One region of the Salinivibrio sp. IB574 genome, then DNA from elsewhere that is predicted to be linked to it. Evidence: predicted binding sites of a transcription regulator. Region 1 holds the regulator's gene; the other holds the start of a gene.
The links. The regulator MetJ, encoded in region 1, represses methionine synthesis genes. The targets are predictions, from matches to a motif close to TTAGACNTNTANANGTCTAA.

Region 1 (8,033 bases):
GCCGTGTTCCATCGCCGCTTCTTCGATACCGCGAATGATCTCACTAAAGTAGGGATCGCAGATATCCGGAATGATCGCGACAATGGTCTTAGACTCATTGCGGCGAAGATTGCGCGCGAGTGAATTGGGGGAGTAGCCAGCTTCAACCACGGCCTGTTCGACCTTCTTACGCGTGGATGCAGACACCTTTTCAGGGTTCATCAGTGCGCGCGAGACCGTGGCAGTAGATACACCGGCAATGTGGGCAACGTCCTTCATTGTCGCCATAATGACAGTCCTCTTGTTGTCTGGGTTAGTCAGATCAGTAAGTTATTCACTCCTCTGACCTGTCTAGGATGCGTCAATTTGCGAAGGTATTCTACCTAGGCTTGGCCCATATAAATACGAACAAGCTAACACTTATTGCAAAGAAACCGTGATCTACGTCGCTTTAATGCAAGGGAATGTTAAGAAAGGTCTTGCGGCTCAACATCTAATGACCATCTAACTTTGCGCGACAAGGGCAATTGTTGGATGACGGGCAAGGCAACGGTGAGCCATTGTTGCATCACTTTTCGTGACGGTGCCTGGATCAGCAGTTGCCAGCGATAACGCCCTGCGCGTCGCGCCATCGGCGCAGGCATCGGCCCCATAATGTGTACCTCATCATGTTGAATGGGTGAGGCGGCCAAGGTTTGTCGGACTTGCTGTAAAAATTGCTGCACGCTGTTGTCCTCATGCCCTTCGGCACGAAACAGGCTTAAGAAGGTATAAGGAGGCAGCCACGCTTGGCGACGTTCTGCCAATGCAGAGTCAGCAAACGCCTGATAACCCTTGTGGATCAGCGCTTGAATGAGATTGTGCTCAGGGTGGTGGGTTTGCAAAATCACCGTACCGGGTTTACTGGCGCGGCCAGCTCGCCCGGCAACTTGTACCATCAACTGCGCGAGACGCTCTGGGGCGCGGAAGTCATTACTGAACAAGGCGCCATCCACATCGACAAGCGCCACTAAGGTGACATTGGGAAAGTGATGACCTTTCGCAAGCATTTGGGTACCGAGTAGGATTTGATACTCACCTTTTTCGATGCCGGCGAGATAGCTCTCTAGGCTGCCTTTGCGTCGGGTATTGTCGCGATCGATACGGACCGTATTGTAGTCGGGAAACAGTTCGCCCAGCTGGGCTTCGAGTTGCTCGGTCCCCACGCCCACACTGATCAGCTGTGTCGAACCACAATCCCCACATTGGGGCGGCACGCGTTTTTGATGCCCGCAATGGTGGCAGCGTAACTCTTGATGCTGTTGGTGGAGGGTGTAGTAGGCATCACAGCGTTGACAACTGGCGAGCCAGCCACATTCGTGACACATCATTGCAGGCGCATAACCACGGCGGTTTAAAAACAACATCACCTGATTTCCCCGCTGAAGGTGCTGACGCATTTCGGCAATTAAGGGTGCCGATAAGCCCGCCTCAAGATGGTGGCCTTTGATGTCGAGCACCCCTTGGCGGGCGGTGACTGCATTGCCCGGACGTTGGGTCAAGCGTAAGTATTGGTATTTTCCCGTTTGTGCATTGTGCAGCGTTTCCAGCGACGGTGTCGCCGAACCGAGCACCACAGGTATCTTTTCCTCATGACCGCGCATTACCGCCAGATCGCGTGCATGGTAGCGAAAGCTGTCTTGCTGCTTATATGAGGGGTCGTGCTCTTCATCAATAATGATGATGCCAAGGTTCGCCATCGGGGTGAAAAGTGCTGAGCGAGTTCCAATCACAATTGCAGCGTGATTGTCGCGAGCCGCCAGCCACGCGTTCAGTCGCTCGGTATCATTAAGTCCCGAATGCATCACGGTAACTGGGACGTTAAAGCGACGTTCGAATCGGCGGATGGTTTGCGGGGTGAGACCAATTTCTGGCACCAAAATTAACGCCTGCTCGCCGCGGGATAATACCGGCTCTAAGACGTTTAAATACACTTCGGTTTTGCCTGAGCCAGTAATACCTTCTAAAAGTACACAGGCAAAGCCATCGCTGGCGTTGATGGTAGCAACGGCCATGGCTTGCTCATGATTCAGTGATGGCTTGTCTTCACTGATGGCAAAGTGCCGTGCCCAAGCTTTGCTTTCAAGCGGTGGGGTATAAGGCGCGATCCAACCCTTATCGACCAAGGCGTTAATCACAGCGGGGGTAATGTCTTGCTCCACGAGGTCGGCATGTGGGGCCGGGCCGTGGGTGAGCAGGGTTAACACACGCGCTTGCTTTGGCGCGCGGGTAAGCCCGGTTACCGGTTGATTCTGTCCGGCTTCGGTCAGTTGCCACCATTTTTGCTGCTTAAGCGCTGCGGGTCGACCTTTACGCAGCAGCGTTGGCATCACTGCGCCCATCGCATCGCCAAGTGGATGATGATAAAAGCGGCTTGCCCATTGCAAAAGGTGATAAACGGCGGGAGTCCAAAGTGGCGCGTCATCCAATACTTCAGTGATTGTCTTGACTTGATGGGCGGCAACACTGGGGCTGGTGGTGATGGCAGTAACAATACCGACCTTGTGCTGGCGACCAAAAGGCACCTTCACACGGGCTCCCACCACAGGGACGTGTTCGGTAATCCGGTAATCAAATGTTTTCGCCAGCGGGACCGGTAAGGCCACTTGTGCAAACTGTTCCATCACAACATCTTATCGGCTAACAAGATGCTCAGTGTAACGGCTTGACTCAGGGAGGCAAAGCCTTGTCGTGGGATACAAGTAAAAGGGAGATTGCACAAAAAAGTTGCGAAATCGAGGTCGCTTGATTAGAATTGCGCGCCTTAGAAAATGTTTGTTAACGACGTGTGGTGCCCGGCTTAGGATCGGGAGAGCGACACGGCCTTTAATATGAGGTTATCCCTATGAAAGCTGGTATCCATCCAGAGTACAAAGCTGTCAATGCTAAGTGTTCTTGCGGCAACGAATTCGCGTTCAACACCACTCTTGGTAAAGACATCAACCTAGACGTGTGTGACAAATGTCACCCATTCTACACTGGTAAGCAACGTATCGTTGACACCGGTGGCCGTGTTGACCGCTTTAAGAAGCGTTTCGGTGCCCTTAGCAGCAAAAAATAAGCCGCTAACAGCCGAATGCGAAAAAGGGGTGCGAAAGCGCCCCTTTTTTGATCCCGTCGTCACCTTTTTAACGTCGAGAGGTCGGAGGTTAACGTTCGGGACCGTTTTGGACTGGTGGACCTTTAGCCACTGCGTTAACATCTTCTATCTTGCTTGAATCTACCTTGTGGTTTGAGTATAGCGTTGCTGATATCAGCAGCCTTCCCAGCTGATATTGGTGCATCCCTTCACGATAATAACTAGGAACACTACATGTCGGACGATAAACGCCAGCAAGCGCTGGATTATCATGCATACCCTACTCCCGGAAAAATCTCTGTTGAATTGAGCAAGCCTGCTGACTCGGCGGCGGATCTGGCGTTGGCATACAGCCCAGGCGTTGCAGAGCCGGTCCGTGAAATCGCTCAGAACCCAGACGCTGTGTATCAATACACCGCAAAGGGCAACATGGTTGCGGTGATCTCAAACGGTACCGCCATTTTGGGATTGGGTAACTTAGGGCCAATGGCCTCAAAGCCCGTCATGGAAGGTAAAGCTTTATTGTTCAAGCGTTTTGCTGGCTTGGACTCGATCGACATTGAAGTCAAACACCGTACTATCGATGAATTCGTGGATACCGTCGCGAACATCGCGGATACCTTTGGCGGTATCAACCTAGAAGACATCAAAGCGCCGGATTGCTTTGAAATTGAAAAGCAGCTGATTGAACGTTGTGAAGTGCCTGTTTTTCACGATGATCAGCACGGTACCGCGATTGTTACCGCAGCGGGTATGCTGAATGCTCTTGAGCTGCAAGGCAAAGATATTGGTGAAGCCACCATTGTGTGCCTCGGTGCTGGTGCCGCGGCCGTTGCCTGTATGGAGCTATTGATCAAATGCGGCGCGCAACGCGAAAAAATCTACATGCTGGATCGAAAAGGCGTGATCCACACCCGTCGCGACGACATCAATAAGTACAAGCAATTGTTTGCTAACAATACCGACAAACGTACCCTCGAAGATGTGATTGAGGGCGCTGATTTGTTTGTGGGTGTGTCAGGGCCAGACTTACTCTCGCCAGAGGCATTAAAACTGATGGCCGATAAGCCGGTTGTTTTTGCCTGCTCGAACCCAGATCCTGAAATTAATCCAGAGGTCGCGCATCAAGTCCGTGATGATTTGATCATGGGGACAGGGCGCTCGGATTATCCAAACCAAGTCAACAACGTACTCTGCTTCCCGTTTATTTTCCGTGGCGCGTTGGATGTGCGTGCCAGTGAAATTAATGATGCAATGAAACTGGCGGCCGTCGAGGCGATCCGTGGTTTGGCGAAAGAGCCTGTCCCACAGTCGGTATTGGACGCGGCAGGTGTTGATGCGCTGCATTTTGGCCCAGACTACATTATTCCTAAGCCAATGGATGCACGCTTATTGCCACGCGTGGCTCGCGCGGTGGCACTTGCAGCGGTTGAAACTGGCGTCGCCCGTATCGAGATGCCAGACAACTATATGCTCGACAAGGCATAATGCGTGAGCGTTAGGAAAAACGTGCTCTCATAAAACCTGAAAAGGTTGTGCCGAGCACCTATGATGACAGAAAACCCGCCAATCGGCGGGTTTTTTTAGTATTCGCTATCGTCGAACTCGATACCTAATTCTTTCATGATCTGACGCGCTTCAGCAGGAATGCTGTCAGGCTTGTCTTTGCGAATATCGTCATCGGTTGGCAATGGCTGGCCGGTATAAGCATGCAAAAATGCTTCACACAGCAGCTCACTGTTGGTCGCGTGACGCAGGTTATTAACCTGACGGCGTGTCCGCTCGTCAGTGAGAATTTTTAAAACTTTAAGTGGGATAGAAACGGTGATTTTTTTCACCTGCTCCTTTTTCTTACCATGCTCGGCATACGGATTAATGTAATCGCCGTTCCACTGCGCCATGTCTCACCTATCTTGATTATTGAATACCCAGAATGATGCTGCGGAGATTCTAGCTATATTAACCGCCACATGCAAAGCTGTATAGACGTCTAGAAGTGTTGACGTCTCAAAAAGTGCAGGGTAAGGTGAGGATAACAACGCTGGCTCGCGCACCACATCGCAAGGATGAACCATGACCCGAAAAAAAACTGACACCATCGCTGTAAGAACTGGCATTGGCACCGACACGCAACATCATGCGGTGGTCCCCCCTTTATATCTCTCGACCAATTATCGCTTTCCTGCGTTTGGGGATGTGCCCACCTATGACTATGCACGCGGAGGGAATCCGACCCGCGCGCAGTTAGAGCAAGCATTGACTGATCTAGAAGGGGGCGCAGGTGCGGTGGTAACCAACTGTGGGATGGCCGCGATTAATTTGGTGTTATCGCTATTGAATGCGGGTGACAAAATTGTGGCCCCACATGACTGTTATGGTGGCACGTACCGGTTGCTTGAGTCCCGAGCCAAGCAGGGAATTTGGCAGGTTAAATTTGTCGTCCAATCCGATCCAGACGCCTTGGCGAGTGCCTTGGCAGAATCACCGACGTTGGTGCTGGTGGAAACCCCATCGAACCCCCTGCTGCGCGTGGTCGATATTGCCGATATTTGCCAACAAGCGCATCAAGTTGGTGCTTGGGTGGTGGTTGACAACACTTTTTTATCTCCCGCCTTACAGCAACCACTTGCGCTAGGGGCCGACATGGTGGTGCATTCGACCACCAAATTTATTAATGGGCATTCTGATATTGTCGGTGGCGCGGTCATTGCAGCAACCAGTGAACTTGCCGAAACCTTAGCGTGGTGGGGCAACTGTATAGGAGCCACGGGCAACGCGTTTGACAGTTATATGACATTGCGAGGGTTGCGTACCTTAGGCGCACGGGTTAAACAACACCAGCAAAACACGCAAGCGGTACTCGCCTATTTGCAAACGGTTCCTGCTGTGCGCCAACTCTATTATCCGGGACTCACGACCCATCCGGGTCACGAAATTGCTGCCCGTCAGCAATCAGGCTTTGGTAGTATGCTGAGCTTGGAATTGGATACCGACAGTGACGGGGTGGCGCGTTTTATCGCAGGCCTTTCGCTATTTGCTTTAGCAGAGTCGTTAGGCGGTGTAGAAAGCTTGGTCACACACCCAGGCTCCATGACACATCGGGCGATGAGTGATGCGGCGCAAGCGGAAGCGGGTATCGCACCGACCTTGCTGCGCTTTTCAATCGGATTGGAAGATGCGGATGATCTCATCGCTGATTTGGCCCACGCTTTTGCGGCATTGGCCGCGTAACCTGAACAACGTTACGGCGCTGTTCCTTGCTTTACCCTGATATTTGGTTAGACAAAGAGAGACCTTGTCATGCATGCGCAATCGACGGAGACGTCCCCTGAAGCACAACGACAACTTCATAAATTTGGCGGCAGCAGCTTAGCGTCGCCCGCCTGCTATCGTCGGGTTGTCGATGTATTGACCGCCCACGCGGGCCGCCAAGATTTGATTGTGGTCTCCGCGGCAGGCAAAACCACCAACCAATTAATTGCTTATCTGGCTCAGCTCAACAAAGACGGTCGCCTCGCCCATGAAACGCTACAGACCTTGCGTGGCTTTCAGCAAGATTTAATTGAAAATCTTATTGATGGGGAAGACAAGCAGCGCCTTGTCGATGCCTTGTATGCTGACATCGCCACGATTGCGACCTTGGGTGAGGGCTCGCTGACTGACGCAGATAAGGCGCGTATTCAAGGGTTTGGCGAGGTATGGTCGGCCCGCTTACTGGCGAGCTTGCTCAGCCAGCACCAGCAACCCGCTGTGATGTTGGACTCACGTCTGTGTCTACGTGCAGAGCGAGCAGCGCAGCCAGAAGTTGATCGGGGAGCGTCTTGGCCATTGCTGAACAACCAGTTATCCCAATATGCCCACACCCAAGTGGTGATCACGGGCTTTATGGCACAAAACCAAGCGGGAGAAACCGTGCTGCTTGGCCGCAATGGCTCCGACTACTCGGCAACCATTTTAGGTGCCTTGGCCGGGGTGAGTCGGGTGACGATTTGGAGTGACGTGGCTGGGGTGTACAGTGCCGACCCGCGTCATGTCGATAATGCCTGTTTGTTACCTTTGATTCGATTGGATGAGGCGGCTGAGCTGGCACGTCTTGCTGCCCCTGTGCTCCATAGCCGCACCTTACAGCCGGTGGCGCAAAGTGCCACCGATCTTACCTTACGCTGTACGCATGCACCTGACAGTGGCTCAACCCGTATCGAACGTGTGCTCGCCTCTGGGCGTGGCGCAAAGATTATTACGGCGCTAGATGATGTCTGTCTGTTGCAGTTTGATGTCGCACGCGGCCTCGACTTTCAGGCGTTTAAGCAGGAGCTAAGCCGCACCCTGACTCAGCTCAAGCTGCAACCTCTGGCTGTCGATTACCGTGATGACCAGCATCGCATTCAATTGGCATTCAGTGCAGAAGTGATCGATACCGTGATGGCACAGATTCAGGATGCGGGTCTGTCTGCGGAATTGCGTTTGCGTGAGGGCTTTAGCATGGTGGCGGCAGTGGGGGCCGGTGTCGTCAATAACCCCGTCCATTGCCACGGCTTTTACCAACAGCTGAAAGCACACCCTGTCGAGTTTATGAGTGAGTCGGCGTCTGGGCTTAGCTTGGTTGCGATTTTGCGTCAAATGCAGACCCAAGCCTTGGTGGCGGGGATGCACGATGCGCTGTTTCAGGCTCAGCGCCGCATCGGTTTGGTGTTGGTGGGAAAAGGTAACATTGGTACCCGCTGGCTCAGCCTCTTTGCCGAGCAAAAAACAGCGTTGGAGAAGCGCCATGGTAAAGGGGTCTCATTGATCTCTGTGGTGGATAGTCGCAACCAATGGTTGGATTTTGCCGGTATCGATCCTAGCCGTGTATTAGACGGATTCGATGACAAAAGCGAGCCGTATTTTGATGACGAATGGCTTACCCGCCTGCTCAATCATCCCTATGACGATGTGA
Region 2 (8,033 bases), on a different contig from region 1:
GCAATAAATGGAATCGCGCCGACCGTGAGCGGCACAATGGCTGCCGCGGTGCCGATGGAGGTGCCCACCACAAAGCGAGTGAATGGGATGATAGCCACCAACAAAATAATAAACGGAATGGAACGGCCGATGTTCACGACGGCGCCCAAAATTTGATTGACCCGTGGCTGTGCTTTCAGTCCGCCTTTTTTAGTGATGTGCAACAGCACGCCAAGTGGGATCCCGAATGCAAAGCCAAGCAGTCCGGAGACTAACACCATGTAAATGGTTTGGCCGGTGGCATCGGCCAGCAGTTCAATCAGTGCTTGGTTTTGTCCAATCCATTGGGTTAACGCATCAATCGACATAGCCAAGTACCTCCGTGGCGACATGGTGTTTGTTTAGGTAGTGAATCGCATCATCAACAGCACTCTTCGGGCCCATAATCTCCGCCAAGAGTAGACCAAATTTCACGCCGCCGGCGTAATCAATGTCAGAACTTAAGATGCTGATATCAATATTAAATAAGCGCGACATCTGGCTGATCAGTGGCTCGTCGACGGTGGCGCCTGTAAATTCTAGACGCACCAGCGGATAGCTGCCTTTAAAGTAGTCTTTTTGTAAGCGTTGGGCGTAATCGTGTGGCACCGACAAATCCAAGGTGGAGCGAATAAAGTTTTTCGCTAACTCGGATTTAGGATGAGCAAAAATATCGCCTACGGGGCCAGACTCAACCAGTTCGCCATCACCAATAATCGCCACGTCGTGACAAATGCGCTTCACCACATCCATTTCGTGGGTGATCAGCAAAATGGTGAGGTTGAGCTTTTCATTAATGGTTTGTAGCAGTGACAAAATCGATTGGGTTGTAGCTGGATCCAGTGCGCTGGTGGCTTCATCACAGAGCAATACATTTGGGCTTGGTGCCAGGGCGCGAGCGATAGCGACACGCTGCTTTTGTCCACCACTGAGGCTGGCAGGATACACATCACGCTTATCGGCCAAGCCGACCAAATCGAGCAACTCGTTGACGCGCGTTTCAATCTCATCGCGGCGCGTACCACTGAGCTCCAGCGGCAGGGCTATATTGTCGAACACGGTGCGTGACGACAGCAGGTTAAAGTGTTGGAAGATCATGCCGATTTTACGGCGCGCTTGGGTTAACTCACGGTTGGGTAACGCAGTAAGGTTGACGCCGCCCACGGTCACTGAGCCGCTGGTTGGGCGCTCAAGCAGGTTAACCATCCGGATCAGCGTGCTTTTGCCCGCGCCAGAGGCGCCAATCACACCAAACACTTTTCCTTTCGGAATAAATAAATTGATGTCTTTAAGGGCATGAACTCGGCGCTCCCCGAGTTCGAATACCTTGTTGAGTTGTTTTATCTCAATCATCACATGTCCTTAGCGATAAATCTTATGACATCTCGCAGCTGTCCAGCGCCTTGCACCTTGGCTGTCGGGTCTCTCTGGTTATTGATGCTATGGGTTCGTTAAAAACAAGTCAATGGATATTTTTACTTCTAGACGTCCAAATGGCAATAAGTCTAACCGTCCGGTTATAAAGTGAGCGAAGGGCTTGATCTCTGCAGGGAAAGCGCGTTAACTGATAGTCTCCGTACCTAACTGTTAAGACTGTTGTTTTTATGTCTCCCCTGTTGATTGATACCACCATGCTGACGCTGTTTATTCCCACCTTCTTTTTTGTGTCGGTTACGCCCGGCATGTGCATGACGTTATCGATGACCCTTGGCATGACAATTGGCGTTAAGCGTAGCTTACATATGATGTGGGGCGAGCTTATCGGCGTGGGGCTGGTCGCGATAGCCTCTGTCATTGGTGTGGCGACGGTGATGCTGAACTATCCCGGCGTATTTCAGGTGTTTAAATATGTCGGTGGTGTGTACTTGGCGTATTTAGGCGTACAAATGTGGCGCTCTCGCGGCAAGATGGCGATCCCAAATGAGGATGACGATAGCCCCAATGAAGCCTCGGCATTGTCGTTGGCCGCGCAAGGCTTTGTGACCGCCATTGCCAACCCGAAAGGTTGGGCGTTTATGATCTCGCTGTTGCCGCCGTTTATTAACCCTGCAATGTCACTACCCAGTCAGTTGAGCGTGCTGGTGTTGATCATTCTTTGCACGGAATTCAGTTGTCTTATGCTGTATGCCAGCGGTGGGCGTACCTTGCGTCAGTTTTTGCAGCAAAAGGGCAATGTACAATTGCTGAACCGAATCGCCGGCACCCTGATGATCGGGGTCGGATTTTGGTTGGCGTTGGGGTGAATTAACTTTTAATAATTCTGCAAATAATTAGAATAACCACTTAAATTCATAGACTTGGTCGATTATTGTGCAATTTAGTGGGGCTGAGACGCAGCTTGTTTATGATTTTCTCGATCTGTCCGAGGAAGAACAGGAGGTATGGTTAAGTCGGTTGAAAGTCACGTCTCCCTCTCAATACGCACAACTCTTGCCATTCTATCATTGCGATACACAGCCATTGCTGAGCCAAATTTGGTCAGATGGGGCTCAATCTTTCATCGCATCACAGCTGTTTGAACCGAATACCACGTTGGATAAATATCGTCTCGGTGAGGAGATTGGCCGCGGTGGAATGGGGGTTGTGTATCGCGCTTATCGCGATGATAGTACGTTTGAACAAGAACTTGCAATAAAGTGTATCCACCCTTCTTTGTACCCTATTATCGGTAGAAATTCTCTGTTCAAAGAAGCACAGATGTTGGCGCGTTTAAGTCACCCCTGTATCGCAAAGGTGTTTGATGGCGGGATCAGTGACGGGTGTGTTTATATTGTCATGGAGTATGTGGATGGATGCACGCTTGGAAAGCAGATAGCAACGCAGCCAACGTCGCACAAGGCACGACTATCCTTGTTTGTGTCGATTTGCTCAGCGATTGAGCATGCGCATCGCCACCAAATGATTCATGGTGATATTAAGCCGGATAATATCCTGATTGATAGAGACGGACAGGCCAAAATTATCGACTTTAACCTCACACAAAAACTTGAATGCTATCCAAGCCCTGATAGTGATGATGGTGTGTTGGCCTACAGTGAGCGTTATGCAAGCCCTGAACAAAAACGTGGCGAATACCTTACCCAACAAACAGATGTATACGCATTAGGCAAATTGTTAGCATTTCTGCTGACTGCGGACGGTAAAAAGCCCAATCAAGAGTTGGCATTGGTAATTACTAAAGCGACAGAAGAAGAGGCAGATAATCGCTACGTGACTGTCAACCAGCTTCGTAATGACGTTATTCATGTGATGAATAAAAAGCCGATTTCTGTTAAGCAAGATAATTGGCTCTATCGATTACGCTGTTTAGTACGACGACGGCCTATCCCTCTATTTTTATCGATCGTGTTGGTCGTGTCTGCGTTTGTGTTTAGCCTAGTGTTAGTGAATAAAAATCAGCAGCTTTATTCTGAAAAACAGGCATCTGAAGAGCTGGTTATGCATCTGATACAGCTGATGTTTCATGGTAAAGAAACGTACGACCACCCGATTAGTTTTGAGGTGATGTTAGATCTTTCTCGTCGTCAAATTCTTGCAAATCCCCATGTCTCTGATGATGTTAAACAAAAATTAATTGTCGCTATGATGGTCCCTCATCCGAGTACTTCAAAAAATGAAAAATAAAATTACACTGTTTTTACTATCCTACATGAGTGTGATACTGCCAGCGCAAAGTGAACCGCAATTAAGTGGCTACTTTATTGATGCTCCTGTTACAGGTTTATATTACGAAACATCCTCGGGGCATCAAGGCTTTACGGATAAAGGTCGATTTGAATATGATGAGGGTGACGCTGTTAAATTTTATTTAGGTCAAGATAACCGAGGAGCTTTAATTAGTGCAATTTCAGGTCAAGAAATTGTGACTCCTAATAATATTTCCACTCAGCCAAGTCGAAGTATTAATCTTACTCGCTTACTGATGTCACTGGATAGTACACCAAATAACCGTAATAACATCACGATTGACGACAGTGTGAGGAGTAATACTGAGTTAATAAACACACTAAACAATCTCGACTTGAGCTATTTAGATAGTCACCTAGATGAGTTTCAACTTGCATTTGTATCCATCGAAGAAGCTGCTCGTCACCTTAAAAAAAGCCACGAGTATATTAAGGATAGATTTGCTTCAGAGCATAAAGTGCTTGATGCAAAAGATACAGTATTCATCTATGAAACCGTCAAGAAAAGAGACTATAAAGGGAGTATCTGTGCCATTAATCTTGACCAACTAAGGAACCCTTATTACCACGCTCCGATAGGGAAAACGACTTTTGAGATAAAAGATGATACGATCATAGAATATCCTTCAATAGGCGATAGATTCGAAGGATGCCAGCTTGTTCCCAATAACGTTCAGAAGGTAGTGGTCAGCCCACTCAATGAATTTGGTGGCGAACGAGGCCTAGTAAGTTGTGCCAAGCAGGGCTGTCGACAATATCAATTGAATGGCTTTTACATTGACGATCGACAAGATGGTAGCGATTGGAAATATCGTTCTATTGCCATAAATTACGATGAGAAAACGCATCTTTTAATGGAGAAATCTCAGGGGTTAGGTAAAAAAAAGCACGTTGATCACAACAATGTTGCTGCAGGCGTGTCTTTTATTTATCCGAAGAATAAAGAGAGTTTTATTGATTATTCTGGAGTATGGATAAAGAAAACATTTAATGGCAGAGAAACCTCATCTCAATGCGTGTTGATGAAAGGTGATCGTATCCTAGAAGGACCTAAAGAAACAGATCATTGTCCGATCACAGAATCGAGCTATCAGTTAATGGATAAGTTTTTGTATCGAGATGCTTGGTGGCTGAGTGAAACGGGTAAGACCACTTTGTCTGCACTCAATGTTACTGTGAGTTGGTTTGATATAGATAAGGGCGATCAATACACTAGTTGGGAGTACTTGCCAGTTAATGAAAGTTGGTTAGGCGGGACTATCTATCAATACAATCAAATAAAAATATTAGATAAACATGGTTTGCCCAGTTTAAAAACCATTAACACAAGTATGTATACAAAATATGATTAATAAAAACGCAGACTTCACACAGCTTCTTTTACAATGGAAGCAAGGTGATCGACAATCTGAATCGGAACTGTACCATCTGGCTTATTCTAGGTTAAAGCAATTAGCGGCACGTGAAAGCAAAAGAAGTAGCGAAAACTTTGGTGTTGAAAATACGATTATTAGTGATGCTATTCACAGTGATACTATGCTTGTTAATGAAGCTTATATCAAAATGACGCAAGCGGATTTAGCAGACGTGAATAATAGAAAATCATTCTATCTCATGGCTGCAAAAATTATCCGTCAGGTATTGATTGAACAAGCAAGAAAATTACATGCTAGTAAGAGAAAATCGACCAGAATTTTCGTAGATAAAAATCAGTTGAGTGGATTAGATAGAATGCTAGTTTTTGATATGGAGCTCGAGAAGTTTGGGCATCGCTATCCTAGGCAAGCTGATGTTTTAAAAATGAAGTATCTGGTTGGAATGAAAGTGGATGAAATTAGCCAGACGTTGAGTTGCAGCAAAAGCTTGATCGAAAAGGATCTTAAATTCTCGAAAGGATGGTTTGCATCGAGGATGCGTGCTCAATGAAGCGGAAGCTATTTGTTCCCGATGACAGTGTTGAGGATGAAGTGGCATTGTTGGCGACACAAGCGTCGTCACGAGAAGTGGCTGGTTATCAGAAGCCCAATAACAGCAAACCAACCATCGATCCTCATGTTTTTTCTCAAATATCCGCGGAGGTTGCAACGTGGCGTTTGGAACAAGACGTTGCCATGTATCATCGGGTTTCGTTCCAAAATTTATTTATTGATGCTGAAGATGATTTCTTAAGTTATCAAGTCGGCATTGAGGGAGCAAAAACACAGTCGATTTCTGCCCGATTATCATCAAGCCAGATTGTAGTGAGCGGCACGCCGCATGATCATCTTGAGCGTTTAACTTTAGTAATCAGGGCGAGAGATAATCACCATGGCAGTGGCGAAGAGAGTTGGGTTGTTGCTCGTTTTCCTATGCCGGGCATTGAGGACAAACCTGATAAGGCAGAGATGCTCGTTGATCAACCCTTGTATCGTTTAACAACAACACGAATTCGTGATGAAAATGGTGTCGCTTATGATATTTTGCAATGCGAGGTTTTCTTACTTCGTGATGATGAGGTTTGGTATGCCATAAGCCAAGATCGTTTAAAATGTCCAGACATATCAAATATTGCGCAGCGGGGAACTTATCGAGTCGAAGGTGATACTGTTTTAATCCAATTGTCGCGTGAAGCCTTCGAGATCACTTGGCTACTACGCTTTGATTATGATGCTTATTATGGGCCAAGTGCACACCACTACTTGGTCACGCAACGACGTGGTGGGCAATACCAAACCGATACACTTTTTGATAACAAACGTGCGGCAGAAGCTCGGTTGAATATGCATACTGGGCATCATATCTATGAAGGCCGTTATTTTGACCACTTGTTAATGGATCCTGAGGGTAACTATTACTTGGTGGGCATGATGAATTACATGTATAACGTCCGTATTGATGATCCAAGTTATTATCAGCCTGCAGACTCCGATCTGAATATTGCCCATCCTGTTCATAGTATGACGTGCGCTGACATTGAGCGCTGGTATGGCTACTCAGTGTTGATTGGTCCATCACAATACAACACGCTCATCAGCACAAGTGGTGATCCCATGGGAAATTATCCTCCCCAATGTGGTACGTACCAACAAACGCCGACGAGAGTGGCGCTCTACCTAGACTTTTCTTTTGATCCGAGTGATATACCGATTCATGGGCGTGTTTACTCTTATCTGTTTCATCCTAAGCCTGAATATAAGGATCGCTTAGAGACGTTTAAGATCAATCTTCTCTATGCTGAACCACAGGAATAGTATGATATATAGACAGATTTTATCTATCTTGGCCTGATTTTCATTCGAACAGCACCTTTAACACAAAAAAGACTAAAAAAAATTACGGTTTTTGTATAGCTTTGCGTGCCTTGTGCTAGCAAGGTGCTAGCAACAGAATGAACGAAAATGCGTACATCGCTTGATAGTGCGCGTATTTTTTGCAGTTTATTTCAGGGACAAAGATGAATAAAAAAACACTTCTTGCGGCATCCGTTGCGATTGCATTAACTGGCTGTAATGGCTCTGGTTCTTCTGAGCAATCGACGCCATCGAAAGATATGGTAACCATTACGGCAATCGATGGTTATTTGAGCAACGCTGTCGTTTTTATCGACCAAAATAACGACGGTAACTGGAATAAATCTGAGCCCGTGATTGCACAAACGAATAGTGATGGTAAGGCTCAGGTTGAACGTGAAAAGATTAAAGACAAAGGACTTATCGGGATACAGATTATCGCTGAAGGCAGTCCTAAACTGAATTGGCTCGAAGAGTTAGGGTTGGATCCTCAAGCGACGATTGACCAAGATTTGAAAGGACAAACACTCAATAGAGAAGTCGCGTTAATGACGCCGATTTCTACTCTTAAGAACAAAAATGTTGTTATTTCACCATTGTCTGATTTGGTTGCAAGTAGAGTGCGCCAAGGTGAAAGTGAAGACGTTGCAATTGAAGCGGTGCAATCGGCATTAGGCGTTGAAGACTCTACAGAAATCTTTGATGACTATGTGGGCAAAAATAAAAAGCTGCATAAAGTTGCTCAGGTACTGACAGTTTCAAAGGCTGACAGTAGAGCTAAGTACGATGAAATGGTTTTAAAAATCGCTAACCAGGCGGTTCAACATGTTGAGACCTTGACTGACGAGCAGTTGGAGGACGCGACGTATAAGCCAGTGATTACGCGTGATGATAACAACGACAGCTTTACGGTCACTGAAAACCACACAGTAAAAGTAAACGCCGATGCCTTAGCTAAACTACAGGCAAAGCTGAGTGACAAAACGAAATCATTAATGGATACCGACAGTTTTCCAGTCATTGATTTAGATATTTCGGATCTATTCAGTGATAAAGACAC

Region 2: the regulator MetJ is predicted to act here: its motif matches at 1,492-1,511, upstream of metN (methionine ABC transporter ATP-binding protein MetN).

Annotation. Positions count from the first base shown of each region.
Region 1 is NZ_MUFN01000025.1:3,359-11,391, forward strand. Features, by position in the region: gene cytR (DNA-binding transcriptional regulator CytR) at 1-300, opposite strand, end outside; gene priA (primosomal protein N') at 447-2,645, opposite strand; gene rpmE (50S ribosomal protein L31) at 2,864-3,079, shown strand; gene BZJ17_RS12575 (malic enzyme-like NAD(P)-binding protein) at 3,332-4,585, shown strand; gene metJ (met regulon transcriptional regulator MetJ) at 4,681-4,998, opposite strand; gene metB (cystathionine gamma-synthase) at 5,171-6,328, shown strand; gene BZJ17_RS12590 (bifunctional aspartate kinase/homoserine dehydrogenase II) at 6,398-8,033, shown strand, end outside.
Region 2 is NZ_MUFN01000014.1:40,218-48,250, forward strand. Features, by position in the region: gene BZJ17_RS08450 (methionine ABC transporter permease) at 1-347, opposite strand, end outside; gene metN (methionine ABC transporter ATP-binding protein MetN) at 337-1,371, opposite strand; gene BZJ17_RS08460 (LysE family translocator) at 1,623-2,261, shown strand; gene BZJ17_RS08465 (serine/threonine-protein kinase) at 2,329-3,642, shown strand; gene BZJ17_RS08470 (hypothetical protein) at 3,632-5,056, shown strand; gene BZJ17_RS08475 (ECF-type sigma factor) at 5,049-5,630, shown strand; gene BZJ17_RS08480 (hypothetical protein) at 5,627-6,934, shown strand; gene BZJ17_RS08485 (hypothetical protein) at 7,138-8,033, shown strand, end outside.